DNA from 4 places in the Bradyrhizobium sp. BEA-2-5 genome. Region 3 is predicted to be linked to each of the others. Evidence: predicted binding sites of a transcription regulator. Region 3 holds the regulator's gene; each other region holds the start of a gene.
The links. The regulator PhoB, encoded in region 3, activates phosphate uptake and scavenging genes when phosphate is short. The targets are predictions, from matches to a motif close to TGTCATNNANCTGTCAT.

Region 1 (7,407 bases), 870 kb from region 3:
TCGCCGAGCGCGTTTTCGATGCGATCGAGGAACACTTCCACCTCGTCGCCGACCTTGAGATCGCTTTCACGGCCGGGGCCGGAAAATTCGCGCAGCGCGACGCGGCCCTCGGTCTTCAGGCCGACGTCGATGACGGCCATGTCCTTTTCAATTGCAACCACCTTGCCCTTGATGACGGAGCTTTCCTGCAGGTTGCCGCCTGCGAAGGACTCGTCGAGCATCGCGGCGAAATCGTCACGCGAGGGGCTATAGGTATCAGCAGAAGTCGAAGCCATTTGTTCTCCAGTTGCGGAAGTCTTGCCGGCCGTTGGGTTCATGGGCGCACCGTGCGTGAAGTGTCGGGGTTCCGCAAACCCTGACGACCGCTCATTGCAGGAGGTGCAACAGCGGGCCGGCAGCAAGACTGCACGTTCGGTACGTATGATTGATCCGGAACCTGAAACGAAAATATCGACTGCAAGACCTGGGAGCGGGCGTTCCTCCAGATGCGGCGTTGGTTTCGTTTGAGGTTGACTCAAACCCATCGCCGGCCCGCTCAGACACGGCCTCGACATCGTCGATGCTGCTCCGAACGGCGCTGATATAGCCCTGCATGCGACTTTCGGCAAGCAGGAAATGCCCCATTTTGCTGGGTTTTCGGGCCGAAAGCGCCGCGACGGCCCGCGATTCTAGCGCCTGGCGCGCGCGGCCTCGACGATGGCGATGGCGGCACGCACGCCGGCCTCGATGTCGAGGTTCGAATTGTCCAGCGTGTGGGCGTCCGGAGCCGGCCGCAGGGGCGCGATCGCCCGGTTCTTGTCCCGCTCGTCGCGCTTGAGGATGTCGGCGAGCACCGCCTCTTCGTCGGCGTCCTCGCCGCGGGCGCGCGCCTCCAGCGTGCGCCGCCGCGCCCGCACGCGGGGGTCTGCCACGACGAAGATCTTCACGTCGGCATGGGGGCAGATCACGGTTCCAATGTCCCGGCCGTCCAGCACCGCCCCGGGCGGATCGGCGGCGAATTGCCGCTGGAAGTTGACCAGGACCTCGCGGACCCTGGGGATCGCCGAGACGATCGAGGCGCCCTCGCCGGCCTTCTGGGTCTTCAGCGCGGGATTGCCGAACTTTTCGGGGTCGAGCTCCAGCGCCGCGGCCACGGCCAGCACCTCGTTGCTGAGCTCGGCGCCGGCCTGCATCATCGAATAGGCCACCGCGCGGTAGATCACGCCGGTATCCAAGTGGCGATAGCCGTAATGATGGGCGAGACGCTTGCCGAGCGTCCCCTTGCCCGAGGCCGCCGGCCCGTCGATGGCGATGATCATGAAAACTCGGCCCCTAGCGAACGCATCATCGGAATGAAATCCGGGAAGCTGGTGGCGATGAAAGCGGTGTCGTCGACCGTCACCGGCTGGTCGGAGGCGCAGCCCATCACCAGGGCCGACATCGCGATGCGATGGTCCATGTGGGTGGCGACGGTGCCGCCACCGGGGACATGGCCGCGGCCCTCGACGATCAGATCATCGGCTGAGACCTCGACCTTGACGCCGTTGACGCGAAGCATGGCGGCGGTCGCCTCCAACCGGTCGGATTCCTTGACGCGCAGCTCCTGCAGCCCGCGCATGATCGTCGTGCCTTCGGCGAAGGAGGCTGCGACCGCCAGCACCAGATATTCGTCGATCATCGAGGGCGCGCGCTCCGGCGGCACCTCGACGCCGCGCAGCTTCGAGGCGCGCACGCGCAAGCGCGCCATCGGCTCGCCGGCATCGCCCCGCACCTCGCTCTCCTCGATCGAGGCGCCCATTTCGCGCAGCGTGGTGAACAGACCGGTGCGCAGCGGATTGGTCATGACGTCGGACAGCACGATATCGGAACCCTCGACGACCAGCGCCGCAACAATCGGGAAGGCCGCCGAAGAGGGATCGGCGGGGACAACGACGTTGGCGCCATGCAGCTCGGGCTCGCCCACAAGCGTGATGCGGCGGCCGTGCTGGCCTTCCTGGACCGAGGTGATGTCGGCCCCAAAATGCTTCAGCATCAGCTCGGTGTGGTCGCGGCTGGCCTCGCTCTCGATCACGGTCGTGGTGCCCGGCGCAGCCAGGCCCGCCAGCAGCACGGCCGATTTGATCTGGGCCGAGGCGACCGGGGTCCTGTAGATGATCGGCAGCGGATCGCGCGCACCCTGGAGGGTCAGCGGCAGACGGCCGCCCTCGCTTATGTTGCTGGTTCGGGCGCCCATCAGCTCCAGCGGATCGAGGATCCGGCGCATGGGGCGGCTGCGCAGCGAGGCGTCGCCGTCGAACACCGCCGAGATCGGGCAGCCGGCAACGGCGCCCATGACCAGCCGGCAGCCGGTGCCGGAGTTGCCGAAATCCAGCGGCGCGGCGGGCTGTGCGAAGCCGCCGACCCCGACGCCGGAGACCGTCCAGGCGAACGGCGCCGTCCGCTCTACTTTGGCGCCGAGCGCCTGCATGGATTTGGCTGTATTGAGGACGTCCTCGCCCTCCAGCAGGCCTGAAACCCTGGTCTCGCCGACCGCGAGCGCGCCCAGGATGAGGGCGCGGTGGGAGATCGATTTGTCCCCGGGCACGCGGACCGTGCCGGCCAGGGGGCCGCACGCGCGCGATTCCAGCGGGGTCGGGGTGTCAGAATGGGCCAAGATTGTGTCCTCTCGCGCCGCGGCAGGTATCACATAGGCAACACCGCGTCACGCGCCCGTCAAATGCGCGCAAACCGCTATTGACAGCGGCCCCTCAACTAGCCAAGTGAAGCTCCGTTTTTCAGGAAAATTCTGGGATTACCACGTGGCCAAGTCCGAACTCGGAACTAAACGTATTTGCCCGACCACGGGCAAGAAGTTCTATGACCTCAACAAGAATCCGGTGATCTCGCCCTATACCGGCGAGGTGGTGCCGATCGCCCCGGTCGCCCCGCCGCGGGGCCGTGGCGCCACCGTCAGTTCGCCTGCGACCGCAGCCGACATGCCGGAGCCGGCAGAGGCCGAAGAATTGGTCTCCCTCGAAGAGGCCGACGCCGAGGAAAACACCGGCAAGGTCAAGGCCGTCGTGCCCGAATCCGAGGACGATATCGAGGTCGACGAGACCATCGACGACGACGATGACGATGATTCGACCTTCATTGCCGACGAGGAAGAGGGTGATGAGGACGTGACCGACATCATTGGTGACGTCGGAGGTGATGAAGAGACTTGAGATCAGCCCTGATCTATGATCAACGGTGCTGCCGCGCGAGTCGTCTAGGCCTCGCGGCCGGGATCGATCCCCCAGGATCATCCAAACTGGATAAGGGGCCATAGCTCAGCTGGGAGAGCGCTTGCATGGCATGCAAGAGGTCGGCGGTTCGATCCCGCCTGGCTCCACCACGCTTCGCCCTTCGGGCTACGCGTGGTGTCCGGCGTAGCCCGAAGGGCGAAGACGCCCCCTACTCCCCGATCACCGCATTGAGCCTGTCGCGCAGCGCGACGATCTCGTCCTTCATCGCGACCAGTTCCGACACCGAGCAATCCGACGCCGCCAGGATCGACTGCGGCACGGCGCGGGCCTTTTCGCGCAGCACGTGACCCTGCGGCGTCAGCGCGATCAGCACCACCCGCTCGTCTTCGGTGCTCCGGGTCCGCCTGATCAACTCGGCCGCCTCCAGCCGCTTCAAGAGCGGCGTCAGCGTGCCCGAATCCAGGAACAGCTTCTCGCCGATGTCCTTGACCGGCACGTCGTCGCGTTCCCACAGCACCAGCATCACCAGATATTGCGGATAGGTCAGGCCGAGCCGGTCGAGCAGCGGCTTGTAGACGCGGTTGAAGGCATGCGCTGCGGAATAGACCGCAAAGCAGATCTGGTTGTCGAGCCGCAATGCCTGATCCGCCGCCGTCGGTTTCCTGGCCATGATTCCCATCGAATCCATCTCGTTTCCGGGTCATTCTGGGCTCACGGGACCGCGGATTCAATTGCGAACAATTAAATGTGAGGCCGCATATTTTATATTGTGCGCAATATATTTGCGTGCAATACACGTGTTGTTGAATTCAAGCCCAACCCACCAAGGGAGACCACAATGTCCGTGAACGTCCTCTACAAGACCAGCGCAAAAGCCACCGGCGGCCGCGACGGCCATGCCGCGACCCTCGACGGCGCACTCGACGTCAAGCTCACCACGCCGAAGGAGCTCGGCGGCGGTGGCGGCGCCGGCAACAATCCCGAGCAGCTGTTCGCGGCCGGCTATGCCGCCTGCTTCATCGGCGCGATGAAGTTCGTGGCTTCGCAGGGCGGCCCGAAGGTGCCGGCCGACGCCACCGTCACCTCGACCGTCGGCATCGGCCCGCGCTCCGAGGGCGGCTTCGGCCTCGACATCGATCTGGCCGTCTCGCTGCCGGGCCTTGCCCGCGCCGAGGCCGAGGCGCTGGTCGAAAAGGCGCATCAGGTGTGCCCCTACTCCAATGCCACGCGCGGCAATGTCGACGTCAAGCTGAGCGTCGTCTAATTCCACACCACGCAATGGTCCGCCGCGACGCGTGGCGGACCATGCTCTTTCAGCGGCTGGTTCGCTTGGCGAACGCATGCGCCGCCTGCTGCATGGGCCTGCGCCGACGGAAGCATTGCTGGGCCGGCTGAAGACCGTTAGCTCTGGGACCCTCGTTATCTGATCCCAACTGAGCGAAGGTTGCTCCCATGAATACCCCAGCGGCTACGGGCGCGATGAGCGGACTGCGCGTCATCGATCTCACGCGCGTGCTCGGCGGTCCCTACTGCACCCAGATCCTCGCCGACCATGGCGCCGACGTGATCAAGGTCGAGCCGCCCGCGGGTGACGAGGTCCGCGAATGGGGCCCTCCCTTCCACGAGGAGGACGCGGCCTATTTCGTCGGCATCAACCGCAACAAGCGCTCGATCGGCCTCGACCTCGGCTCCGAGGGCGGCCGCGCGGTGCTGCTCAAGATGCTGGAGACGGCCGACGTCCTGATCGAGAATTTCAAGCCGGGCACGCTGGAGAAATGGGGCATCGGCAACGAGACCTTGCGCGAAAAATTCCCGCGCCTCGTGCATTGCCGGATCTGCGGCTTCGGCGCCGACGGCCCGCGCGGCGGCAACCCCGGCTATGACGCCATCATCCAGGCCATGACCGGCATGATCGCGGCGACCGGCTCGCCCGAGAGCGGGCCGATGCGGATCGGCGTGCCGCTGGTCGACATCACCACCGGCCTTTATGCGGCGATCGGCATCCTGATGGCGCTTTCGGAGCGGCAGCGCTCCGGCAAGGGCCAATTCCTGGAGACGACGCTATACGAGACCGGCCTTGCCATCATGCATCCGCACACCGCGAACTATTTCATGCATGGCAAGCCGCCGAGCCTCACCGGCAACGAGCACCCGAACCTCGTGCCCTACGCAATCTTCCCGACCAAGACCGACAACATCTTCATCGGCGTCGGCAATGACGGCACCTTCCGCAAGCTCGCCAAGGAGATCGGCAAGCCCGAGCTCGGCACCGACCCGCGCTTTGCCCGCAACAAGGACCGTATCGCCAATCGCGAGGCGCTGCGTGCCGAGCTTGCCGCCGTGTTCAGCCAGCACGAGGCCGAGCCGCTGTGCAATCGCCTGCTCGCCGCGGGCCTGCCCGCCGGCCCCGTGCAGAAGATCGACCAGGCGTTGACCAACCCGCACACGATCGCGCGCGGCGATATTATCGAGAAGGACTGGTACAAGGGCGTCGCCTCACCGATCCGGCTCGATCGCTCAAAGCCGAGCCTGCGCCGCCTGCCGCCGAAATTCAGCCAGCACGCGGCGGAGGTGCTCGGCGAGTTCGGCTACTCCAAGGCCGAGATCGACGGCCTGGTTGAAAAGGGCGTGGTCTGCGGTCCTCAGCGTAAGCGCTAAAGGCGTTTTCGAGCCTGTCCCGCACGTGATGCGGGATGGGCACCGGTTCGCGTCAGAACAAAGCCGGAGCGTCGGCCCGTATCGAACCGGCCGACGCATCAACACTGCGGTGCAACGTCGCGGCCGGCGTTGCACCGCACGGATGCGGCTGCGGTCTTCGCCTTTTTTACCGCTTCCCTTCGCTTCGGCTTCCCCCCTACCATGACTTTCGTTTATACGGTCATTTGAACGTCATCCGGCGCTGATAACGCGCGCAACGAAAGACGACGTTCCAATTGGGAGGGGTTTTGATGTTCTTTCGACGACTAGGCGCTGCCGCGGCAGCCGCTGCCACGCTCGCATTCGCGTCGCCCGCGTTCGCTGTGACCGAAATCCAGTGGTGGCACGCGATGACCGGTGCCAACAACGACGTCATCGTCAAGCTCGCCAGCGACTTCAACGCCGCGCAGAGCGACTACAAGGTGATCCCGACCTACAAGGGCAACTACGCCGACACGATGAACGCCGGCATCGCGGCGTTCCGCGCCGGCAACGCGCCACACATCATGCAGGTGTTCGAGGTCGGCACCGCCACCATGATGGCCGCGACCGGCGCCGTGAAGCCGGTCTACAAGCTGATGGCCGAGACCGGCGAGAAGTTCGATCCGAAGGCCTATCTGCCCGCGATCACCGGCTACTATTCGACCTCGAAGGGCGAGATGCTGTCCTTCCCCTTCAACTCGTCGTCGACCGTGATGTGGGTCAACCTCGACGAGCTGAAGAAAGCGAATGTCGAGATCCCGAAGACTTGGCCCGAAGTGTTCGACGCCGCCAAGAAGCTGAAGGCGGCCGGCCACGCGACCTGCGGCTTCTCGAACTCCTGGGTCACCTGGGTCAATCTCGAACAGCTCTCCGCCTGGCACAACGTGCCGCTGGCGACCAAGGCCAACGGCCTCGACGGCTTCGACACCGTGCTCTCCTTCAACGGACCGCTGCAGGTCAAGCATCTCGAGAATCTGGTCGAGCTCCAGAAGGACAAGACCTACGACTACGCCGGCCGCACCAACACCGGCGAAGGCCGCTTCACCTCGGGCGAATGCCCGCTCTACCTGACTTCGTCGGCGTTCTTCGGCAACGTCAAGGCGCAGGCCAAGTTCGCCTTCACCGCGGTGCCGATGCCCTATTATCCCGACGTGAAGGGCGCGCCGCAGAACTCGATCATCGGCGGCGCCTCGCTCTGGATCATGGGCGGCAAGTCGGCCGACGAATACAAGGGCATCGCGAAATTCCTGACCTTCCTCTCGGACACCGATCGTCAGGTCTACATCCACAAATCGTCGGGCTATCTGCCGATCACCAAGGCGGCCTATGAGAAGGCCAAGGCCGAGGGCTTCTACAAGGACCAGCCCTATCTCGAGACCCCGCTGCTCGAGCTGACCAACAAGGAGCCGACCGAGAACTCCCGCGGCCTGCGCCTTGGCAACATGGTGCAGCTCCGCGACGTCTGGGCGGAAGAGATCGAGCAGGCGCTGGCCGGCAAGAAGACCGCCAAGCAGGCGCTGGA
Region 2 (7,407 bases), 4.0 Mb from region 3:
TCGATCCGCGACGGATCGGCCGTGAGCAAACTCATCGGTTTCCTCCCATCCCCGTAGGCGTCACCACCGCTCCGGCCGCGTCCTGCGCGGCCGGATTGAGGACGGGGTGATCGTTACGCAAATCATACAGGCGATGCCGTGGCTTTGGCAAAGCCACTCCCCGGGCCTGTGGGGATATCATGCCCGGGATGTTGCCCGGGCATGAGGAAGCAGACGTGAGGAGCCTCTACCACCCCTCCAGCACGATCTTGCCGCGCGACTTGCCGCTCTCCAAGAGCGCATGGGCGCGCTTGAGGTTGGCGGCGTTGATCGTGCCGAAGGTCTGGTCGAGCGTGGTGCGCAAAACGCCCTTGTCGATGAGGTCGGCGACATCATTGAGCAGATGATGCTGCGCGATCATGTCTGGCGTCTGGAACGAGGAGCGCGTGAACATCGATTCCCAGTGCACCGAGATGGCCTTGCCCTTGAACGTGCTCATGGCAAATTCCGGGGGATCGTCGATCAGGCCGAACCTTCCCTGCGGGGCCATGAACTCCGCAATCGCCTTGTAGTGCTGGTCGGTGAAGGTCAGGCTGGCCACCAGCCCGACCGGCGGCAGCTTCAGCTTCTCGATCTGCTCCTTCATCGGCTTGCCGTGGTCGATCACCGCATGAGCGCCGAGATCGAGGCACCATTTCTGCGACTCCGGCCGCGTCGCGGTGGCAAGTACGGTCAGCCCGGTGAGGCGGCGGGCAAGTTGGATCAGGATCGAGCCGACGCCGCCGGCGCCGCCCGTGATCAGGAGCGTGCGCGGATCGACGCTCTTGCCGGGCACCGCGCCGAGCCGGTCGAACAGCAATTCCCAGGCGGTGATGGACGTGAGGGGGAGAGCGGCGGCCTGCGCGAACGACAGGCTCTTCGGCTTGTTGCCGACGATGCGCTCGTCGACCAGGTGGAATTCGGCGTTGGTGCCCTGGCGCAGGATCGAGCCGGCGTAGAACACCTCGTCGCCCGGCTTGAAGAGAGTCACGTCGGGCCCGACGGCATCGACCACGCCGGCCGCGTCATAGCCGAGGATCTTCGTCTCGCCCTCGGGCGGAGCTGCGCGCTTGCGCACCTTGTAATCGACCGGATTGGCCGAGATCGCCTTCACGGCGACGCGGATGTCGCGCCCTTTGGGTTCGGGCTTGGCGGTCTCGAAATCGATCAGTGAATCCGCATCCTCGATCGGAAGCGATTTTTTGTAGCCGACGGCCTTCATGGCTTGTCTCCGTGGTGGGCGATTGCCTGCGGATTAACTGTCGCGCTGGCGTCCATTTGGCAAGTACTGTAAATTCGGGGATATAGTCCCTGTTTGGATACTATTGGGAAAACACGCATGAAGCGGCGCAATTTTGCCCGTCGTCCCGGCTGCTCTGTCGAGGCGACGCTGGACCTGATCGACGGCAAGTGGAAGGGCGTGATCCTCTACCACCTCCAGAGCGGCACCCAGCGCTTCGGCGAATTGCGCCGCCGGATGCCCGGCATCACCCAGCGCATGCTCACGAAGCAGCTGCGCGCGCTGGAGGAGGACAAGCTGGTCATCCGCAAGGTCTATGCCGAGGTGCCGCCGCGCGTGGAATACACGCTTTCCGAACTCGGCGAGAGCCTGCGCCCCGTGATCGATATTCTGAAAGCCTGGGGCGAGGGCCATCAGGAGCGGCTGTCCTGCGCACCGGCGCCCGAGGTCGTCGTGAAGAAGAAGCGCGCGGCGTAGCTCAAGTTTGAATTGAATCAGGCCGGCCACGCGCCGAGGGGCAGGTCACTCGCAAATGAAAAGTTCGGTGTCGTCCCGGCGTAGGCCGGGACCCATAACCCCAGGGAGCGGTTGCGGCGCGGGCGAGCGACCACGAGTCTTCGTCAAACCAGATCCTGTGGTTATGGGTCCCGGATCAGCGCTCCGCTTCGCTGCGCTTGTCCGGGACGACAAAGTTCTTTTGCCGCCGGCTCCTTTGCATGGGTTGTTTTCGATATTTCGGCGGCGCGTAACGGCCGGGAGCGGTGTCGCTCCCGGCCGTTGGTCTTGACGGCCGCTCCGATCAGCTCAGAACGCGAACTGCGTGCGCATCGCGACCGCGTCGAACTTCGAGCCGACATCCGCAGCCGAGGTCGCCGAGGCCTGCTTGGCGATATCGCCGTGCAGATAGTTCAGCATGAAGCGGACGTTGTTGTTGACGTACCAGTTCAGCGCGGCGGTGTAGACGGTCTGCCGTCCGCCCGCGATGCCGACCGCCTGCGCGATCTGATCGTTGAGGTCCATCGTGCTGACGCGGCCGGCGATTTCCCAGGCGCCCCAGCCGCCGCCGGCGAGCGAGAACGGATCATGCGGCTTGATACCGCTGTAGGAGGCTGTCGCCGGGTTGTAGGCGTGGTTCTCGCCGGTCAGCACGTAGCCGACCTGCGCGTAACCGCCGTCGAATTTCAGGCTCGGCGCGCCGAATGGCGGCAGCCCCGTGTTCGCCGAGCGGTCGACATTGAACCAGTAATATTCGCCCTGCGCGATGAACGGGCCATAGGTCGCTGCCGCCTCGACGCCGTAGACCTGCGCGCCGGAGACGTTGGCGATCGCACCGGTCGAGATCAGCGTGGTCGGATCGATGCGCAGCTCGGGCCGGTCGCTGAGCGTGAGCGTCTGCGCCTGCGTGAGCTGGTTGCGCGGCGGCTGCACCAGCCATTCCGCATCGGCGCCGATGTGTACCGAATAGTTCTTGCCGCTGATCGGATTGCCGGCGACGCGGATGACGCCGCCATACTGCTCGGACGTGCCGGCCGGCGAGGCGGAGGATGCGGAGTGGATGGCGCCCGACGTTGGTCCCGTGACATAGCCGCCGATCCAGAGCTGGTCGTTGAACCAGCGCGCACCGGCCGCGGAGCGGAAGTCGCCGGCGGCGATGTTGGTCGCGATCACACCGGGTGAGGCGCGTTCCATGAACATGATGTCGTTTGAGCTCGTCGCTTCGTCGAGCGTGTATGGCAGATCCATGATGCCGGCCTCGATCGCCATCTTGCCGCCGAACGGCTTCAGGCCGGTGTAGCTGACATAGGCGTTCTCGACGCCGGAGAGGCCGCCGCCCGGCAACGATCCTGGCGCGGCGCCGCCAAATCCGTCGGAGGAGCCGCCGAAATCGTAGACCAGCGCGAAGTTCCAGTCGTTGAAGAACTTACCGGCGACCCCGATGCGCGCGCGTCGGACGTTCTGGCCGCTGTCGAGCTTCTGCGGCACGGTGGCCGCGGTGTTGGGACGATAGTCATAGCCGCCGACATCCCAATGCAGGCGGCTGGTGATGGCGACGCAATTGGCCTGGTCGGCGGTGCAGATCGTCGGGCGGTTGTTCGGCATCGTCACGACGACGCCGGACGGCGCGACCGGGCCTTTCACCGGGATCGCGGCGTTGGCGCTCGCCACCCGCGCGGCCTTGGCATCCGCCGCCTTCGCATTGGCATTTGCGCTGGCGGCGGTTGCGGTATTGGCGTTGGTCTGCTTCTGCAGTCTGTCGAGCTTCTGCTCCAGCATCTTCAACTGCTGCTTCAGCAGCGCGATCTCCGCATCGCTGCCGCCTCCGGCCGATTGTGAATAGGCCGGCGAGGCGGCGAGCGCCCCTGCCAGGCCGATGGCGATTGCACCAACTTTTGTCGCACTCATCGTGCACCCCTGTTGTGTTTGAAGTCCCCACTCACTGAACGGTCCTAGGAGCGTATCGTGACTGACGCACGACAGTGCTTCCGGGCATCGCAGTTCCGCTTGTGGTCCGCAGGCAACAAGCGGAGCGGCGCAGTGAGATGACAGCCATCATAGAAGCTTGGCGGCGCGCTTCAACGCGGCTGCCGCGGGTTGTGCACCGGTCCGGCGGGGGGCCAGTTATCCGGCCGGGCGCCCTTCAATTGCCCGGCGAACACGCCTATATTCCGGCGTTTCCACGAGAGGTGAGAATGCTCCGACCTGTCCGCTTTGCTGCCGTATCCGCTCTGTGCACGTTGGCCTTCATGGCGAATCTTTCCGCAGCCGCGGCGCAGGACCGCCGCGTCCCGTCATCGCCGGCCGAGCTGCGGCTGTCCTATGCGCCGATCGTGCAACGGGTGCAGCCCGCGGTCGTCAACGTCTATGCCGCCAAGGTGGTGCAGAACCGCAATCCGCTGCTGGACGACCCGATCTTCCGCCGCTTCTTCGGCGTGCCGGGTCAGCAGCCCGAGCAGATGCAGCGCTCGCTCGGCTCCGGCGTCATCGTCGATGCCTCCGGTCTCGTGGTCACCAACGTCCACGTCATCGAAGGGGCGGACCAAGTGAAGGTGTCGCTGTCGGACAAGCGCGAGTTCGAGGCCGAGATCCTGCTGAAGGATAGCCGCACCGACCTTGCGGTGCTGCGGCTGAAGAACACCAACAAGGAAAAATTCGCAACGCTCGACTTCGCCAACTCCGACCAGCTTCAGGTCGGCGACGTCGTGCTGGCGATCGGCAATCCCTTCGGTGTCGGCCAGACCGTGACCCACGGCATCATCTCGGCGCTGGCACGCACGCAAGTCGGCATCACCGACTACCAGTTCTTCATCCAGACCGATGCGCCGATCAATCCCGGCAATTCCGGCGGCGCGCTGGTCGACATGAGCGGCAAGCTCGCCGGTATCAACACCGCGATCTATTCGCGCTCCGGCGGCTCGCAGGGCATCGGCTTTGCGATTCCCGCCAACATGGTGCGCGTCGTCGTCGCATCAGCCAAGAGCGGCGGCAAGGCAGTGAAGCGCCCGTGGCTCGGGGCAAAATTGCAGGCGGTGACTCCGGAGATCGCGGAGACGCTGGGACTGAAGCTGCCGAGCGGCGCGCTGGTCGCCAATGTCGCGCCGAACAGCCCGGCGGCGAAGGCCGGGCTCAAGCTCTCCGACCTGATCATCGGGATCGACGGCACGCCGATCGATGATCCCAACGCCTTCGACTACCGTTTCGCAACCCGTCCGCTCGGCGGCACCGCGCAGATCGACGTGCAGCGCGGCAGCAAGCCGGTCAAGCTGACCGTGGCGCTGGAGACCGCGCCCGATACCAATCGCGACGAGATCGTGCTGACTGCGCGCTCGCCGTTCCAGGGCGCCAGGGTCGCCAATATCTCGCCGGCGCTGGCCGATGAGCTGCATCTCGACGCGGGCGCCGAGGGCGTCGTGGTGACCGAGCTGGCCGATGACGGCACCGCCGCCAATGTCGGCTTCCAGAAAGGCGACATCATCCTGGCCGTCAACAACCAGAAGATTGCGCAAGACCGGCGATCTCGAGAAGGCCGCAGGCGAGCGGTCGCGGATCTGGCGCATCACGCTGGTGCGCGGCGGCCAGCAGATCAACGTCACGTTGGGCGGATGAGTCCGAAGCGACCGCACGAAGCCAGCAATCTCTTTGCCGCGGCGGGGCTCGACCACGAGGCGCCGCATCCGCTGCCGGACCGGCTGCGGCCGCGCGCGCTGTCGGAGGTCGTCGGTCAGGACCATATCCTCGGCCCCGACGGTGCGCTGACGCGCATGCTGGAAACGCGCACGCTCGGCTCGCTGGTGTTCTGGGGCCCGCCGGGCACCGGCAAGACAACGGTGGCGCGGCTGCTGGCGGATGCCACCGATCTGCATTTTGAACAGATCTCCGCGGTGTTCTCCGGCGTCGCCGATCTCAAGAAGGCTTTCGATGCCGCGCGCGCCCGCCGCGAGATGGGCAAGGGCACGCTGCTCTTCGTGGACGAGGTGCATCGCTTCAACCGCGCCCAGCAGGATTCCTTTCTGCCCGTGATGGAAGACGGCACGGTGGTCATGGTCGGCGCCACCACCGAGAACCCGTCCTTCGAGCTCAACGCGGCGCTCCTGTCCCGCGCGCGCGTGCTGGTGTTTCGTTCGCTCGATGCCGCCGCGATCGAAAAGCTGTTCGCGCATGCCGAGGCGGTCGAGGGCAGGAAGCTGCCGCTGGATGCGGAGGCGCGCGCGGTGCTGGTGCGCATGGCCGACGGCGACGGCCGCGCCTCGCTGACGCTTGCCGAAGAGGTATGGCGTTCGGCGCGGGCGGACGAGATTTTCAATGCCGCGCAGTTGCAGGACATCCTGCAGCGCCGCGCGCCGATCTACGACAAGTCGGCCGACGGCCATTACAACCTGATTTCTGCGCTGCATAAGTCGGTGCGCGGCTCCGATCCCGATGCCGCGCTGTATTACCTCGCCCGCATGCTCGATGCCGGTGAGGATCCGCTGTTCCTGGCCCGTCGTGTCGTGCGCATGGCGGTCGAGGACATCGGGCTGGCCGATCCGCAGGCGCTCGTCATCGCCAATGCCGCCAAGGATGCCTTCGACTTCCTCGGCCATCCCGAAGGCGAACTCGCGATCGCGCAGGCCGTCGTCTATCTCGCCACCGCGCCGAAATCGAACGCGGTCTACGCCGCCTTCGGCACGGCGATGCAGGTCGCCAAGCAGGCCGGCTCGCTGCTGCCGCCGAAGCACATCCTCAATTCCCCGACCAAGCTGATGAAGTCGGAAGGCTACGGTGCAGCGTACGAATACGACCACGACGCCCCCGACGCCTTCTCCGGCCAGGACTACTTCCCGGAGGCTCTCGGCCGCCAGACCTTCTACGATCCACCCGACCGCGGCTTCGAGCGCGAGATCCGCAAGCGGCTGGATTACTGGCAGCGGCTGCGCAAGGAACGGGGCGGGAGCTAGAGCAAGAGATTTGGGCGAGCAACACTTGTATAATTTCGGAATATTAGAAGAGTATCCCTGAGTTGCCCGACGTGTCAAGTTGCTTGATGCAACGCCGGCCGCCGCCGGCTGCTTTGCATGGGGTTGTTTTCGATATTTTGGCAGCGCGCGCTGCAACAGCCCATAACTTCGTATTGCTCTGGCGCGTCACTTCACGCTCTTTGCGAATTCCAGGATCTCGTCCGTCAGCCGCGTGTCCGGCGTGTTGATGGCATAGACCTCCGACATGTGGCTGTGCTGCGGCAGCATGAAGCTGCGCGCGCAGCCGCTTGGCCGCTTGCAGCTGGCCTGCTTCATGAGCTCGAACTGCTCGACGAAGCGCGGCGGGTCGAGCTCGGCCGCGGTGATCAGGAACGGGATCGGGCTTCCGACCAGGCCTTGCAGCGAGGAGCGCTCGGCATAGCGCGAGGGGTCGGAGCCGTAATAGGCGAGCTCGGCGTCGCCGGCCGGCGAGGCCGTCAGATCATAGATGCCCGACACCATGATCGCGCCGGCAAGGCCGCCGCCCTTCACCTTGTGAAATTCTGGATGCGAGACATAGCTCGCGACATGGATCGCGCCGGCCGACTGGCCCATCAGGAAGATGCGCCCGGGCTCGCCGCCGCGGGAGGCGATGTTTTCCGCAACCCACTGCACGAGCGCACCCATGTCCTCCGCGCCTGCCGGCCATGGAAA
Region 3 (7,407 bases):
GACCGCAAGGCGCACGCGCGTCGGGATCTGCTCCGAGCGCAGGAAATATTCATGGGCCGCCTCTTCCAGGCCGCCGCCGTCGAGCGCGACCAGTCCCTGGTAGCGGCTGGTGTTGGAGCCCTGATCGATGGTCATCGCAAGGTGGCCCTTGCCGAGCAGCTCGCCCGAGCTCTGGCCATTCTTGAGGCGCGATGCGTCGTAGCGCGCATAGGCGCGCAGCCGGTCGGGCGCCTGGAAATCGACGATCAGAAGCGAGACCGGACCGTCGGTCCGGGTCTGCAGGATGAAGCGGCCCTCGAACTTGACCGACGACCCGAGCAGCGTGGTGAGCACGATCGCCTCGCCGAGCAGCTTGCCGACCGCGGGCGGATAATCGTGCTTGTGCAGGATCTCGTCGAGCGCGGGTCCGAGCCGGGTTAGCCGGCCACGCAGATCCAGCGCGCCGACCTCGAAGGCCAGCACGGCATCGTCGACAGGAACCGCTGAGGGCGCGCGAACCGGCGCCTCGGGCGTGATTTTGATGTCGGGGGATTGTGAAACCATGGCGCTCTATCTGGGGTCTCGGACCGCAAAACGAAAGGGGTTCAGCAGAACGGATCTATCCGTCGTCACTGCGAAAGCAGGGACCCATAACCACCAATGTGAGTTGCTGCATTCAGCTGGGGCTCCAGCTTTCGCAAAATTTACATCGGTGGTTGTGGGTCCCGCCCTTCGCCGGGACGACAGCATTGAATGGGCGCTACGCGACCGCGTCGAAGCACCAGGCCAGAATGCCCTTCTGCGCATGCAGGCGGTTCTCGGCCTCGTCGAAAACGACCGATTGCGGACCGTCGATCACGTCATCCGTGACCTCCTCGCCGCGATGGGCCGGCAGGCAGTGCATGAACAGCGCATCGGGCTTGGCCAGCGACATCAGCTTGGCATTGACCTGATAGGGCTTGAGCACGTTGTGGCGGTGCTCGCCCTCCTTGTCGCCCATCGACACCCAGGTGTCGGTGACGACGCAATCGGCGCCGCGCACGGCGGCTTCCGGATCGGTGCCGAGCACGATCGGCGCCCCTGACGTCTTGATCCAGTCGCGCATTGCCTTCTTCGGCGCGAGCTCCGGGGGTGTTGCGACGTTGAGCTGGAATTTGAAGCGCTCGGCGGCATGCGCCCAGGACGCCAGCACGTTGTTGTCGTCGCCGGTCCAGGCCACCGTCTTGCCCTCGATCGGGCCGCGATGCTCCTCATAGGTCATGAGGTCGGCCATCACCTGGCAGGGATGCGACCGCCGCGTCAGGCCGTTGATCACGGGCACGGTCGCATAGGCCGCAAGTTCCAGCAGCGCCTCGTGATTGAGGATGCGGATCATGATGGCATCGACATAGCGCGACAGCACCCGCGCGGTGTCGGCGATGGTCTCGCCGCGACCGAGCTGCATCTCGGCGCCGGTGAGCATGATGGGCTCGCCGCCGAGCTGGCGCATGGCGACATCGAACGACACCCGCGTCCGCGTCGAGGGCCGCTCGAAGATCATCGCCAGCGTCTTGCCTTCGAGCGGCCTGACCGGCTGGTGCGCCTTCTGCTTCGCCTTCATGGCGGCTCCGGCGGACAGCATGTTGCGCAGCTCGCCGAGCGGCAGCTCGTTGATGTCGAGGAAGTGACGGACCGGCTTGCTCATCATCCAGCCGCCTTCTTCGGCTGCGCCGCCGACAATGTCGCGCAGGCGCGCTCGAGCGCGGTGATCGACGTATCGATCTCGGCCTCGGTCACGATCAAGGGCGGCAGGAAGCGCACGACATTGTCGCCGGCTCCGACGGTGAGCAATTTTTCGGCGCGCAGCGCCGCGACGAGATCGCCCGAGGGCACCACGGCCTTGATGCCGATCAGGAGCCCCTCGCCGCGCACCTCGCTGACGACATCGTGATGGCGATCGATCACGGAGGCGAGCTTCTGCTTCAGCAACAGCGACATTTTCTGCACGTGATCGAAGAAGCCGGGCTTGAGCATGACGTCGAGCACGGCGTTCGCAGCCGAGATCGCGAGCGGATTGCCGCCGAAGGTCGAACCGTGCGAGCCCGGCCCCATGCCGCGCGCAGCGTCAGCGGTGGCGAGCACCGCGCCGATCGGGAAACCGCCGCCGAGCGCCTTCGCAAGCGACATCACGTCGGGCACGACGCCGGTGCGCTTGTAGGCAAAGAGTTCGCCGGTGCGGCCCATGCCGGTCTGCACCTCGTCGAAGGCGAGCAGCAGGCCCTTCTCGTCGCAAAGCTGGCGCAACGCCTTGAGGAACGCCGGCGGTGCCGAACGCACGCCTCCCTCGCCCTGGATCGGTTCGATCAGGATACCGGCGGTGTTCGGGCCGATCGCCTTCTTCACGGCTTCCAGGTCGCCATGTGGCACCTGGTCGAAGCCGTCCATCGGCGGACCGAAGCCCTCGAGATATTTTGCAGAACCGGTGGCGGCCAGCGTCGCCAGCGTGCGGCCATGGAAGGCGCCCTCGAATGTGATCAAGCGATAGCGCTCAGGATGCCCCTTGGAGAAGTGATGGTGGCGCACCAGCTTGATCACGCCTTCCAGCGCCTCGGCACCGGAATTGCAGAAGAATACGAAGTCGGCAAAACTTTCATTGCACAGACGCGCCGCGAGCTTCTCGCCGTCCGGGCTCTGGAACAGGTTCGACATGTGCCAGAGCTTCGTCGCCTGCTCCTGCAACGCCTTGACCAGCGTGGGATGCGCATGGCCGAGCGCATTCACCGCCACGCCGGAAGTGAAATCGAGATAGCGATCGCCATTGGTCGCGATCAGCCAGGCGCCCTCACCGCGCTCGAAGCCGAGATCGACCCTGGCGAAGACGGGGAGCAGATGCGACGTGGCAGCGTTGGTCATGGCGATCACTGACGGTTTGAAGCCGACAATTGCCGCGCGCCTTGACGCCAGCGCAGCAACGGCCAGCTTCGGAAAACAAAACGGCCGCCTTTGCGGGCGGCACGTGGCGGGCATTCTATGCTGCGGTCAGTAAGTGTCAATCGCCACGAAGTGGCCTTCCTGCAATGCGAAACGAGCGCAATCCGGAGCATTCCGGTGCGGTGGAAAACCCTCATCGAACTGCTTAACTGTGTGGGAACATGTGGACGCGAGTCGGCGGACTCTTGCGCGGGAGTCACGCCATATTGTAGCGTTTGGACTGTCAGATACGACATCTCGTGCAGCGGTACTGGACCCTCTAAGTAGCCTTCGTGTCTCGCGTAAACGTTCGGGCGCAACACCGTGCCCGGCGAGGGCTAAGGGATTCTGGCCGCAGGGATATTTGTCCAGATTGGCTCGCAGCGCCGCTCCAACGATTGGCCGGCGCTACGCGAAGGGAAGAATGCAATGACGGTTTTGACCTGGTCCGATGATCGCGTCGAGCAGCTGAAAAAGCTCTGGGAGGCCGGACTTTCGGCCAGCCAGATCGCGGCGGAGCTCGGCAATGTGACCCGCAATGCCGTGATCGGCAAAGTGCACCGGCTCGGCTTGTCCGGCCGCGCCAAGAGCCCTTCGTCGGCAGCGCCCCGGCCGCGCAAGGCGCGCCCCGCGCAGCACATGATGCGGGTGACCCGCCCCGTTGCCCGCGGCAACACCGCGCTGGCGCAGGCCTTCGAGGTCGAGGTCGAGGCCGAACCCGTCACCTACGACAACGTGGTGCCGATGAGCCAGCGGCTGTCACTGCTGGAGCTGAACGAGGCGACCTGCCACTGGCCGGTCGGCGATCCATCGAGCCCGGATTTCTTCTTCTGCGGCGGCAAGGCGCTCTCCGGCCTGCCCTACTGCGCCCAGCATTCGCGCGTGGCCTACCAGCCCGCCGCCGATCGCCGCCGGCCGTCGGCGAAACCGCAGATCAAGTGAGCACTCGGGAAAACGTCGGAAGAACTCAAAAACAAATCCCCGCGAAAGCGGGGATTTTTTTGTGTGACGTAGCTCGGCTATATGCCCAGCGTCGTCCCGGCGCATGCCGGGACCCATACGCCGCGGCCGGCGCAATCGGCAAGCGGCCAGACGGCTCTCTAACAACGCCCATTCGTGGTTATGGGTCCCTGTGTCTTGGAAGTCTGTCAGGATGGGTTGGGCGGGAAGCCGTTGGGTCCTTGGCGCTTGACGCCGTGAGCCGGCTCGGCCTCCCGCCCGTTCCATTACCAACCTGAACAGTTGCACGAGGCTGCGCCAACAGACCTCGCATCACAGGGACAGGCACCGTGATCATACCCCCTCGTTATGTCGGAATCGACGTCTCCAAGAAGCATCTCGATATCTTTGATGAAGCTGACGGCGTGTCCAGGCGCATCGCCAACGCGGCACAGGCCATCACACAGCAGGTGGCGCGTTGGCGATGCGATGCGCTGGTCGTCTTCGAGGCCACGGGCGCCTATGACCTCGCGCTTCGCGAGGCCCTAAGCCAGGCCGGTGTCCGCTTCGCTCGGATCAATCCGGCTCGAGCTCGCGATTTTGCGCGGGCCAGCGGCCAACTTGCCAAAACCGATCCGATCGATGCACGGATGCTGGCGGCCTTTGGCCGGGTCATGCAGCCGGCAACCGAGCGGGCCGCCAATCCCGCCCGCAACGCTTTGGCAGGGCTTGCAAAACGGCGGGACCAACTGGTTCTCATGCGCGCGCAGGAGAAGAACCGGCGCAGCGAGGCCGACGACCGCGCCATGGCCGAACGGATCAGTCGGCTCATTGAGGTTCTCGACGGCGAGATCGCCGAGATCGAGGCCGATATCAACGCATTGACCAAGGCCGAGCCGGAGATCGCGGACGATGCGCGGTTGATGCGCTCACTGCCGGGCGTGGGTCCCGTGGCTTGCATGCAGCTGATCGCGAAGATGCCGGAACTTGGACATGTTGGAGCGAAGCAGATCGCCGCGCTCGCGGGCCTTGCCCCCTTCAACGTCGACAGCGGCGCCTTCCGTGGAAAACGCAAGATCGCCGGCGGCCGAAAGCGCGTTCGTGACGCCCTCTATATGGCGGCTCTGAACGCGGTTCGTCGGGCCGATCCATTCAAGGCCTTCTACGCGCGGCTGCGACAGGTCGGCAAACCAGCCAAGCTCGCTCTCATTGCCGTCGCCAGGAAGCTCCTAACGGTCCTCAACGCCATGATGCGCGACAGAAAGCCCTACCTGCAGACCAAGCCGACATAACAGTTGCCGGCTCCCGTGCGCAATTGCGCACTAGTTGTGGCCGTTACGGCTGCGGCTCCGCCTTCGCAAACCGATCGTCCAGCGCATAACCGGCGCCACGGACGGTGCGGATCGGATCCTGCTCGCGGCCGAGATTGAGCAGCTTGCGCAGGCGGCCGATGTGGACGTCGACAGTGCGCTCGTCGATGTAGATGTCACGGCCCCAGACGCTGTCGAGCAGCTGCTCGCGCGAGAACACGCGGCCGGGATGCTCCAGGAAGAACTCCAGCAGACGGTATTCGGTCGGGCCGAGATCGATCGGCCGGCCCGAACGCGCCACGCGGCGCTTGTCGCGGTCGAGCTCGATATCGCCATAGGCGAGCACGGTGGCGAGCCGCTCGGGGCTGGCGCGCCTGAGCAGGCCCTTCACGCGGGCCAGCAGCTCCGGCACCGAGAACGGCTTGACGATGTAGTCGTCGGCACCGGTCGCAAGTCCCCGCACCCGCTCGCTTTCCTCGCCGCGCGCGGTCAGCATAATGATCGGCAGCTGCTTGGTTTCGGGACGGGTGCGCAGCCGCCGGCACAGCTCGATGCCCGACAGGCCCGGCAGCATCCAGTCGAGCACGATCAGATCGGGAATGTGCTCCTTGAGGCGGGTGTCGGCATCATCGCCGCGCATCACCGTCTCGACGTCATAGCCTTCCGCATCGAGATTGTAGCGCAACAGCGTCGTCAGCGCTTCCTCGTCTTCGACTACCAGAATGCGTGCGCTCATCGGTTTAAGTTCTTTCTCTGTGGTGATCCGTTGCCCAGACGCAAACCGAAACGCTTACTTCCTTGAGCATAGTCCCCGCGGAAACGAGTTGTCGAAGGACAATCCGGTTCCGCGCTTGCCGATCAAGCCTCAGCTGCCCGGCACCGTCGTGGCGAAGGTCGTCATGTCGCCCTTCGGCCGCTTGTCGGTGATCGCCTGGCCCTCGATCATGTAGAACACGGTCTCGGCGATGTTGGTGGCGTGGTCGCCGATCCGCTCGATGTTCTTGGCACAGAACATCAGATGGATGCAGAACGAGATGTTGCGCGGATCCTCCATCATGTAGGTGAGGAGTTCGCGGAACAGCGAGGTGCAGATGGCGTCGACTTCCTCGTCGCCCTTCCACACCGCCATCGCCGCCGGCAGATCGTGCGCGGCATAGGCGTCCAGCACCGACTTGACCTGCTGCTGCACGAGGTCGGTCATGTGCTCCAGGCCGCGGAACAGCTTGAGCGGGTGGAAGTCGGTCTCCAGCGCGGCGACACGCTTGCCCATGTTCTTGGCGAGATCGCCGATCCGCTCGAGGTCGGTCGCAACGCGCATGGCCCCGACGATCTCGCGCAGATCGACGGCCATCGGCTGGCGGCGGGCGATGGTGAGCACGGCGCGCTCCTCGATGTTGCGCTGCAGATTGTCGATCTCGATGTCGGCGGCGACGACGCGCTGACCGAGCGTGACGTCGCGGCGGATCAGCGCGTCGACGGAATCGACGATCATGCGCTCGGCGATGCCGCCCATCTCGGCGACCAGGCGCGTGAGTTCCTGGAGGTCGGTATCGAAAGCCTTTGCGGTATGTTCAGAACCCATGGCTTGTCTCCCTCAACCATGGTCCCGGGGATCATGGTTTCGTGTCCTGAATTTTAGCATGACCTGATCGGAAAACCGGTTGCCACTTTTCCGGATCATGCGCCGGTCAGCCGAACCGGCCGGTGATGTAATCCTGCGTGCGCCGGTCGCTCGGCGACGTGAAGATCTTGCTGGTGTCGTCGAACTCGATCAACTCGCCGAGATACATGAAGGCGGTCTTGTCGGAGACGCGCGCCGCCTGCTGCATGTTATGGGTGACGATCGCGATCGTGTAGTTCTCGGACAATTCCTGGATCAGCTCCTCGACCTTGGCGGTCGAGATCGGGTCGAGCGCCGAGCACGGCTCGTCGAACAGGATCACCTCGGGCCGCACCGCGACGGTGCGGGCAATGCAGAGGCGCTGCTGCTGGCCGCCGGAGAGCGACAGGCCGGAGGCGTTGAGCTTGTCCTTGACCTCGTTCCACAGCGCGCCGCCGCGCAGCGCCTTCTCCACGCGACCGTCCATCTCGGACTTCGAGATCTTCTCGTAGAGGCGGATGCCGAAGGCGATGTTCTCGTAGATCGTCATCGGGAACGGGGTCGGCTTCTGGAACACCATGCCGACCCGTGCGCGCAGCAGATTGAGGTCGAGCTTGGGGTCGAGCATGT
Region 4 (7,407 bases), 3.9 Mb from region 3:
CGACCTCGCGCTCATTGTCGTAGACCTGCGCGGTGTCGATGTGACGATAGCCGAGCCGTAGCGCCTGCTCGACCACGCGCGCGGCAGGCCTGCCGCTCAGCTCCCAGGTCCCGAGCCCGATCGCCGGGATTCTGGCACCGTTGCCTTCGACGACATTCATGCGCCCATTATGCGCGCATGACGAAGCCCTGCCAACTCACGGTTCGGTTCCGCGATGGAACGTCGCGACGTCTCATCGCTCCGGCTGGTAGCCATCGGTCAGCGTCTTCAGGAAGGCGATTATGTCGGCCTCGTCCTGCGCCGTCATCGCCGGCGTGTCGCCGGGATGGCGCTCGAACGGCGGATCGCTGACGTCGACATTGCCGTGATATTTTTCCGGCAGGTCATCGTATTTGCGCACCGCGCCGTCGGCGCCGCGCGGAAACACCTTCTCCGGATTGGTATCGCGGAAGTTATAGAAGTCGAGCACCTGCTCGAGGCTGGTGAAGACCCCGTTGTGGAAGAACACGCGACGCGTCGCCGTGTTGCGCAAGGTCGGCGTCAGAAACATCCCGCAATATTGCGTCTGCTCGGCAATGTCGGTGCGGTACGGACCGCAGACCCCGAGATCGAAATGATCGGGATCGCGGTTGCCGGCGAGCGCGGCGTTGCGCGGCGCGCCGAGCGCCTCATATTGGTGATCGGTGAACAGCGGCGGCAGACCGTCCCGGGTCGGCTGCGACGTATGGCAGCCGCCGCAATTGGCCTTGTCCGGATCGTTGAACAATTGCAGGCCGCGCAGCTCGCTCTCGTTCAATCGCGCCTTGCCTTCCAGCCAGTAATCGAACTTGCTGGTGTAGGGATGGAAGCTCGGCTCCTCCACCTGATAGCGCGCGACGGCAAACATCGCCTCCGCGACCAGCAGCCGCGTATTGTCGAAGACACCGGCACCGAACAGCTCGGCGAAGCGCGGCGCGTAGCTCGCCTGGCGCAGCTTCTGCGCCACGATTTCGATGCTGCCGCCGTCCATCTCGTTGGGATCGAGCAGCGGGAATATCGCCTGGTCCTGCAGCGTATCGGCGCGGCCGTCCCAGAACAGTCCGCCCTGCGGCACGATGTTGACCGCCGACGCGGCGGTCCCGGTCGCAACTTTTTTGGCGCGCGGGGCCTGCTGGCCGAGCGCGGCCAGTTGCGCGAAGTCGACGACATTGTCGTCATCGTCCTTTTCCGGCCCGATGCTGAAATTCGGCTGCCGCTCGAGATAGGTCAGGCCCGGCACGGCGCGGGTCCCTTGCCGGGATTGCGCGGGCCCGCCGAGCATCACCGGCCCGTCATTGGGTGGCCCGTAGGCGTGGTCCGGACTGTGACAGGACGCGCATGACAATGCGCCCGACGAGGACAGCAACGCGTCGAAGAAGATCTTCTGGCCGAGCTGCGCCATGGCGGACAGCGGAGCGGCCGGCGGACGCCTGAGCTGCACCGGGTGCGGATTGGTCCCCGGAAGTCCCTGCGTCTCGACGGCCGCAACAGTGCCCGCCATGCACAGCAGGCCGGCGCCGAGAAGCCACAAGGTGCGGCCGTTCATGTCAGATCCAGTGTCGTTAAGCGTTTTCGCGCGAACCGGAGACCAGTTCGCGCGAGCAGAACGCGTCAGGGCAAAGCTTCGGTTCTGATTGGATCAGAACCGAAGGGCGTTAGTGGTGATGGTGATCATCCGGCGCGCTGACGATGACGGTGCCGGCGGTCGGATCGAGGAACAGCGTGTCCTGCCGATACTCGTGGTCCTGGCCGTGGCCACGCTCGAAGTCGAACATGTCGGCGATCGATTCGACGTTGTCGTCGAACGAGCCGCCGCCGAGACGCTGGCCATGCAGCCAGTTGTCCTCGATGAAGCGCACGACGGAGGCCTGCGAAATGCGGGTGTGGCTGACGTAATTCCGCTTGGCGAAGGGCGAGATCACCAGGAACGGGACGCGCGTACCGGGACCGCAGCGGCCGTTCACCGGCTGGCCGTTGAGGCCATTCGGCTGCGTCTGCTTGCCGATACCGCGGCCACACTGGCCGGGACCGTTGACCTGGTCGGCGGTCGGATCATACGAAGCGCTGATCGGCGCAAGGTACTGGTGGTCGTACCAGCCGTCGGAGTCGTCATAGGTGATGATGACGGCGGTCTCGCCCCACTCCTTCTGCTTCTGCAGGAAGTTGATCAGCTCGACATTGCCGGCCTGCTCATCGAGCGGATCGGAGTTGCCGGGATGACCGTCCTGATAGGCCGGCATCTTGATGTAGGAGACGGCCGGGAAGTTGCCGGCCTTCACCGAAGCATAGAAGTCCTCGAGATCGTAGGCATGATTGGCCGGATCGAGCGTCTTGCTGCCGGGCACATAGGTGTGACCGACCGCATTCACCGAGCTCGGCCGCGCATGGGTCGGGTTGGCGGTCGACTTGTAGTACTGGAACCAGGCGTGGTGCGGGATGTAGTCCACGACGGTGCCGTTGACGTTGCTCGAGAACGTGCTGCGGCCGCAGTTGGTGGTGCCGTTGCTGTTCTTGAGCGTCAGGTCGAAGCCGCCCATGAAACTGCCCCAGCTGATCTGCTGGGCATTGAGCAGATCGCCGATGTTCTTGCTGGTCATCAGGACCTGGCTGGTCGTGCTCGAGCAGGCATCATAGGCAGGATCGGTATCGCCGATCAGCGTCAGGCCGCCCTGGCCGTCGGCGATCGACGACGACGAACCGACGATGTTCTGTGCGCCGTTGGTCTGGCCGGAAACCACCTCGAGCGCGCCGGGCGTCGACGGACCAAAGGTGTCGGTCCAGCTGTTGTCGCTCATCGCGAAGTTCTGGGCGTAATTCCAGAACGCGGTGACGGTGTTGCCGTCGAAATAACCCATCACCTGCCCGTTGGTGCCGAAAGCGCCGACGCCGCCGGCGGTGCCGCGACCGGTGAATTTCGGAAACAGGTCTTCCTTGCCGTTGTCGACCGCCTGCTGCTCGGGCGTATAGGCGTGGTTCTGCGACTTGGTGTTGGCCTGGGTGCGGTCGAGGCGGAACGGATTGGTCGCGCCGGTGCCATTGGCCGGGTTGTTGTTCGGGTTATTGGTCAACAGATTGGCGCTGGCGAGATTGTTGACCTTCGGCGTATGCGGCTTCGCCGTGAACGGAATCGAGCCGGTCGGGTTGGTCGCAACCGGGTAGGTTGCGAAGTAGTGATCGAACGAGCGGTTCTCGTTGAAGATGACGACAAGATGCTTGATCGGCGTTTGGGTGTGGATGTCGTGCGGATGATGATCGTGGCCGTTATTGCCCTTGTTGTCGTCCTGGGCGGCGGCGCTGCACATCACCGCAGCGGCAGCAACCAGACAAACTCCGACCGTCGAAAGAAATTTGGCTTTCACCGTAGTGCCCCTTTTATTTTTGAAGGATTTATGACGTCGACCTGCGACAAGTTATCCATCGCCGATGACAGCGCTGTGTCGATCGAATGAATGCGACGAACGATGATGTGCGCCGATGTTTGCGTCGGTTGCAGCGAGCGTCGGGGGATCAATCTTTGCGCGCATGGCAGACGTCACGCCTCTGACACGAGCGGCTATCCGTGGACGCGGCTTCGGTCAGAAGGCTTCGGTCAGAAGGCTTGGATCAGAAGACTTGGAATTGAAGGGATCGCGCTGAAGATGACGGCAGCGGTCAGCAATCGCGTGAACTAGTTGTGCGCTGCCGGCAATCGCGGCTGCTCACGCCCGAAAATAAATCCGCGCCTTCCGGGAATGTTGTCCCGAAAAGCGCGGATGCCTGGTCTTGTGGCGGGCGGCGCTTCGGCTCGGCGCACGCGGCGGATGTGAGACCGGTTGCTAGGACACGCGCATAAAGCCGGGAGGTTTCCACGCCCCTTCGCCTGCCGGCAGAATCGATGGCGGCGTGGTTTTCGGCCAGTACAGTCGCATCACCACATAGATCGGGCCATCCGGCGCCGGCAGCCAGTTTGCCTCCTTGTCCGCTCCCGGAGACTTGCTCTGGACGTAGATCGTCAGCGAACCGTCAGAGCCGCGCTTCATGTGCGGCAACATCGGCGAGTTGATGAGGTAGCGGCTGATCGGGTTCTTGACCAGGAGTTGGCTCTTGCCGTCATACATCGTCACCGACCAGAAGGAGTTCACCGGTGGCAGTTGTCCCGCCGGGAAGGTCAGTGTGTAGCTCGACTTCGAGCAGTCGAGTTCCTTGCCATCGGCGTCCACTTTGCCCAGGGGATACATGGCCTCCACCGCGTCGTTGCCATAGATGCCGGCCTTCGCGGCTGCCGCGCGCAAGAGCCAGTCGCCGTGAAAGAATGCCGCGTCACCGAACGCCGAGCTGACGCGCCAGCCATTGATGTCCTTGCCGAGGCTCGCCACGGTCTCGCTGACCTTGCGCTCGCCCTCCTTCATGCCAAGCAAAATCTCGGCCTTGTCTTCCAGCGACAGGCTGCGGAAATCGAAGGTCTTCCCTGGCCCCACGCCGATCCGTGCCAGTTGCTCCCGGATCCAGCGTTCCTCCGGCAGCGCCGGCGCGAATTGAAGCGCGAAGTCCAGATATTCGAAGAACTCGGTGCGGACGAGATCCTTCTCGAATTTGGGGAAAGACGGCGCCGACGCCGGCGACGGCGCGGGCCGATTCAGGAAGCTGGAAAGCGGCTGCGCCTTGTAGCCGGCCTGAACCTTCTTGACGGCCTCAATATCGGCCGGGTCGAACAGCTGGGTCCGGAAAAGTGCCAGGCAGAAATCGCTCGTCGACCGGAACACCTTCTTGATGCCGGCCGGTGTCGCGCCGGTCCATCGCGGGCCGGCGACCAGATAACTTCCCGCATCGCTGCCCGTCGCGCGCGAACCGACATAGCCAAAATTATACGTATTAAGGTCGATCAACTGCAGCGAATAGTAGCGCTTGGGATCGACCGCCGGCACCGAAAAGACGATGGGCTCGGCCCGCAAGTCCAGCCATGCAAACGAATACGGCGTGTCACTGTTGGGCGTGACGACGGCGGTATCTTCGTAGGTGTAAACGCGGGCCTCGTTGACCAGCGTATTGAACGGCGCCTTGTACTGCCCTGACGACTTGTCCACGGCGTACTCGTACATCACACCATAGGACATCACGATCGGCAGGCCATAGATGAAGCCGGCCTCGGCAATGTCCTTGGCCTTGAAGAATCCCGGACGCTCGGACTGCGCCCAGGTTGAACTGCTGGCAGTTGCCGTAATCGCCGCCAACGCGGCAGACCGCAGAAAATCGCGCTTCGTCACGGTCTGCGGGCTCAGAGTTCGATCGCCTTTGCATCAAACACTCCCTTTCCAATATGACGGACGGCAGCGCGCGCCACCGGCCGGGGCCTGAGCACGACACCGGCCCACGCGACACAGCCTGCCGCAGACATTTCGCCATCTGAATTGATTTAGATCAACGGTGGCTTTCAACTGCATCTTGCAATTGTCACCCTTCAGGAATGGCTGCGGTGATTGTCGATGGGTTGACGTCCGCTTCCGCTCATCAACGCCGAACCAGGGGCCATGCCAGCAGCGTTGCGTTCGGCCGGCGAGCTTGCGACGCAGAAAGGGGCGCGGGCGCCCGCCGAACAGCAATCGCAGCGATCCAATCTACTTCAACAGGATCAAACAACGTCGTCGGGCTGCTACGCACCACGACTGGCTTGCCGCCGACTACCTTGGCTTCGTTCAACTAAGGGCAATCAGACTGCGCCTTAATGAGTCCGGATGAGTCCTGGGCCTAATCCTTCATTCCCGTAATCGAGGCACTTACCGCGCGCGGATCGCGCTGTGGCCAGCGGCCGCTTTCGACCTGCGACAGAAAATCGCCGACGATCCGGTTGTATTCGTCGGGTTCCTCGATGTTGATGGCGTGGCCGCAGTTCGGCATCACCGCGAGCGCGGCCGAGGGGATGCTCTGCTTCATCAGGATGCCGGGCAGCAGGCACGGCCAATCCTCGTCGCCGGTGATGATTAGCGTCGGCACATTGATGCGCTTCATCTCGTCGACCAGCGTGTAGAGCGAGGGACGCTCCTTCTGCACGCCCTGCTGGGTGTTGGCCGATCCCACCGCCGAATGCTCGGCCAGCATGGTCTTGAACTCGGCGTGGCCGCGGGGGTCCTTGTTCTCGTACTGCACCCGGGTCGGCCCGTAGGCGTAGCGCTCGGCGAAGGCCGGCATGCCGTCCTTGCGGATCATGTTCGCGATCACGTCGGCCTCGGCGCGAAACGTTTCGCGCTTGTCGAGCTCGGCGCCGTAGCCACAGCCACCGATGCACAGCGACAGCGCCCGATCAGGGTGACGCAAGCCGAAATGCAGCGTCGCAAAGCCGCCCATCGACAGGCCGACGATATGCGCCTTCGGCGCGCCGATGTGATCGAGCACGGCCAGGATGTCGTCGGCGGCGCGCGCCTGCGAATAGGACGAGACCTGCTCCGGCACATCCGACGGCGGAAAGCCGCGCGCATTGTAGGCGATGGTCCGGAAGCGCTTGCCGAAGTGCCGCATCTGCGGCTCGTAGCTACGCAGGTCGCCGGCGAACTCGTGGACCAGGATCACCGGATGCCCCGATCCGGTCTCCTCGAAATAAAGCCGCACTCCGTCGTCTGTCACAGCATAGGGCATGTTGATCTCCTGCCTTCTCTCTTTGCTTGTTACGGGATGGTCGCGTTACGGAATGGTCGCGGTCTTCGGCGGCTTGGCGCGCGGCAGATAGGTGCCGTGGCCCTTGCCGCCAATGAGCGTACCGTTATCGACGACGACCTTGCCGCGCACCATGGTCAGCACCGGCCAGCCCGTGACCGCGAGCCCCTCATAGGGCGTGTAGTCCGCGCCGTCGTGGATCAGCTCGTGACGGATCGTCACCTTGCGCTTCGGGTCCCACAGCGCGATGTCGGCATCCGAGCCGACCGCGATCGTGCCCTTGCGCGGATAGAGGCCGTAGATCTTGGCGTGGTTGGTGGCGCTGAAGGCGACGAAGCTGTTGAGGTCGATCCGTCCCTTCGAGACGCCCTCGGAGAACAGGATCGGCAGCCGCGTCTCCACCCCGGGGATGCCGTTCGGCACCCAGCGGAACGAGGTGCGCGCATTCGGCGTCAGCTTGCCCTTGGGATCGTCGTAACGGAACGGGCAATGATCGGACGAGAACACCGAGAACACCTTCTGCTGCAAGCCCTCCCAGCAGGCCTGCTGGCTGGCGACGTCGCGCGGCGGCGGCGAACAGACGTATTTTGCGCCTTCCATGTTGAGCTGATCGAGATCCTTTTCGGTCAGCATCAGATACTGCGGACAGGTCTCGCCCATTACCCGCAAGCCCCGCTGCTGCGCGCGCCGGATTTCGTCCATCGCCTCGCCGTTCGAGACATGCACGATCATGATCGGCACGTCGACGAGCTCGGACAGCGA

Region 1: the regulator PhoB is predicted to act here: its motif matches at 6,083-6,099, upstream of ugpB (sn-glycerol-3-phosphate ABC transporter substrate-binding protein UgpB).
Region 2: the regulator PhoB is predicted to act here: its motif matches at 3,719-3,735, upstream of RX327_RS23625 (OprO/OprP family phosphate-selective porin).
Region 4: the regulator PhoB is predicted to act here: its motif matches at 3,397-3,413, upstream of RX327_RS22950 (phospholipase C).

The regions. Positions count from the first base shown of each region.
Region 1 covers NZ_CP136629.1:110,814-118,220, forward strand. The annotation lists gene rpsA (30S ribosomal protein S1) at 1-275, opposite strand, end outside; gene cmk ((d)CMP kinase) at 669-1,298, opposite strand; gene aroA (3-phosphoshikimate 1-carboxyvinyltransferase) at 1,295-2,632, opposite strand; gene RX327_RS00490 (TIGR02300 family protein) at 2,778-3,185, shown strand; tRNA gene RX327_RS00495 (tRNA-Ala) at 3,280-3,355, shown strand; gene RX327_RS00500 (MarR family transcriptional regulator) at 3,415-3,876, opposite strand; gene RX327_RS00505 (organic hydroperoxide resistance protein) at 4,045-4,470, shown strand; gene RX327_RS00510 (CaiB/BaiF CoA-transferase family protein) at 4,659-5,864, shown strand; gene ugpB (sn-glycerol-3-phosphate ABC transporter substrate-binding protein UgpB) at 6,155-7,407, shown strand, end outside.
Region 2 covers NZ_CP136629.1:5,022,995-5,030,401, reverse strand. The annotation lists gene RX327_RS23640 (phosphotransferase) at 1-35, opposite strand, end outside; gene RX327_RS23635 (zinc-binding alcohol dehydrogenase family protein) at 227-1,240, opposite strand; gene RX327_RS23630 (helix-turn-helix domain-containing protein) at 1,358-1,735, shown strand; gene RX327_RS23625 (OprO/OprP family phosphate-selective porin) at 2,063-3,661, opposite strand; partial or broken gene RX327_RS23620 (DegQ family serine endoprotease) at 4,003-5,362, shown strand; gene RX327_RS23615 (replication-associated recombination protein A) at 5,359-6,693, shown strand; gene RX327_RS23610 (alpha/beta hydrolase) at 6,880-7,407, opposite strand, start outside.
Region 3 covers NZ_CP136629.1:984,398-991,804, reverse strand. The annotation lists gene RX327_RS04505 (Hsp33 family molecular chaperone) at 1-543, opposite strand, end outside; gene argF (ornithine carbamoyltransferase) at 740-1,663, opposite strand; gene RX327_RS04495 (aspartate aminotransferase family protein) at 1,663-2,871, opposite strand; gene RX327_RS04490 (GcrA family cell cycle regulator) at 3,358-3,870, shown strand; gene RX327_RS04485 (IS110 family transposase) at 4,218-5,159, shown strand; gene phoB (phosphate regulon transcriptional regulator PhoB) at 5,203-5,913, opposite strand; gene phoU (phosphate signaling complex protein PhoU) at 6,043-6,759, opposite strand; gene pstB (phosphate ABC transporter ATP-binding protein PstB) at 6,866-7,407, opposite strand, start outside.
Region 4 covers NZ_CP136629.1:4,888,981-4,896,387, forward strand. The annotation lists gene RX327_RS22940 (aldo/keto reductase) at 1-160, opposite strand, end outside; gene RX327_RS22945 (cytochrome-c peroxidase) at 233-1,564, opposite strand; gene RX327_RS22950 (phospholipase C) at 1,674-3,320, opposite strand; gene RX327_RS22955 (DUF1254 domain-containing protein) at 3,834-5,261, opposite strand; gene RX327_RS22960 (alpha/beta fold hydrolase) at 5,743-6,627, opposite strand; gene hydA (dihydropyrimidinase) at 6,673-7,407, opposite strand, start outside.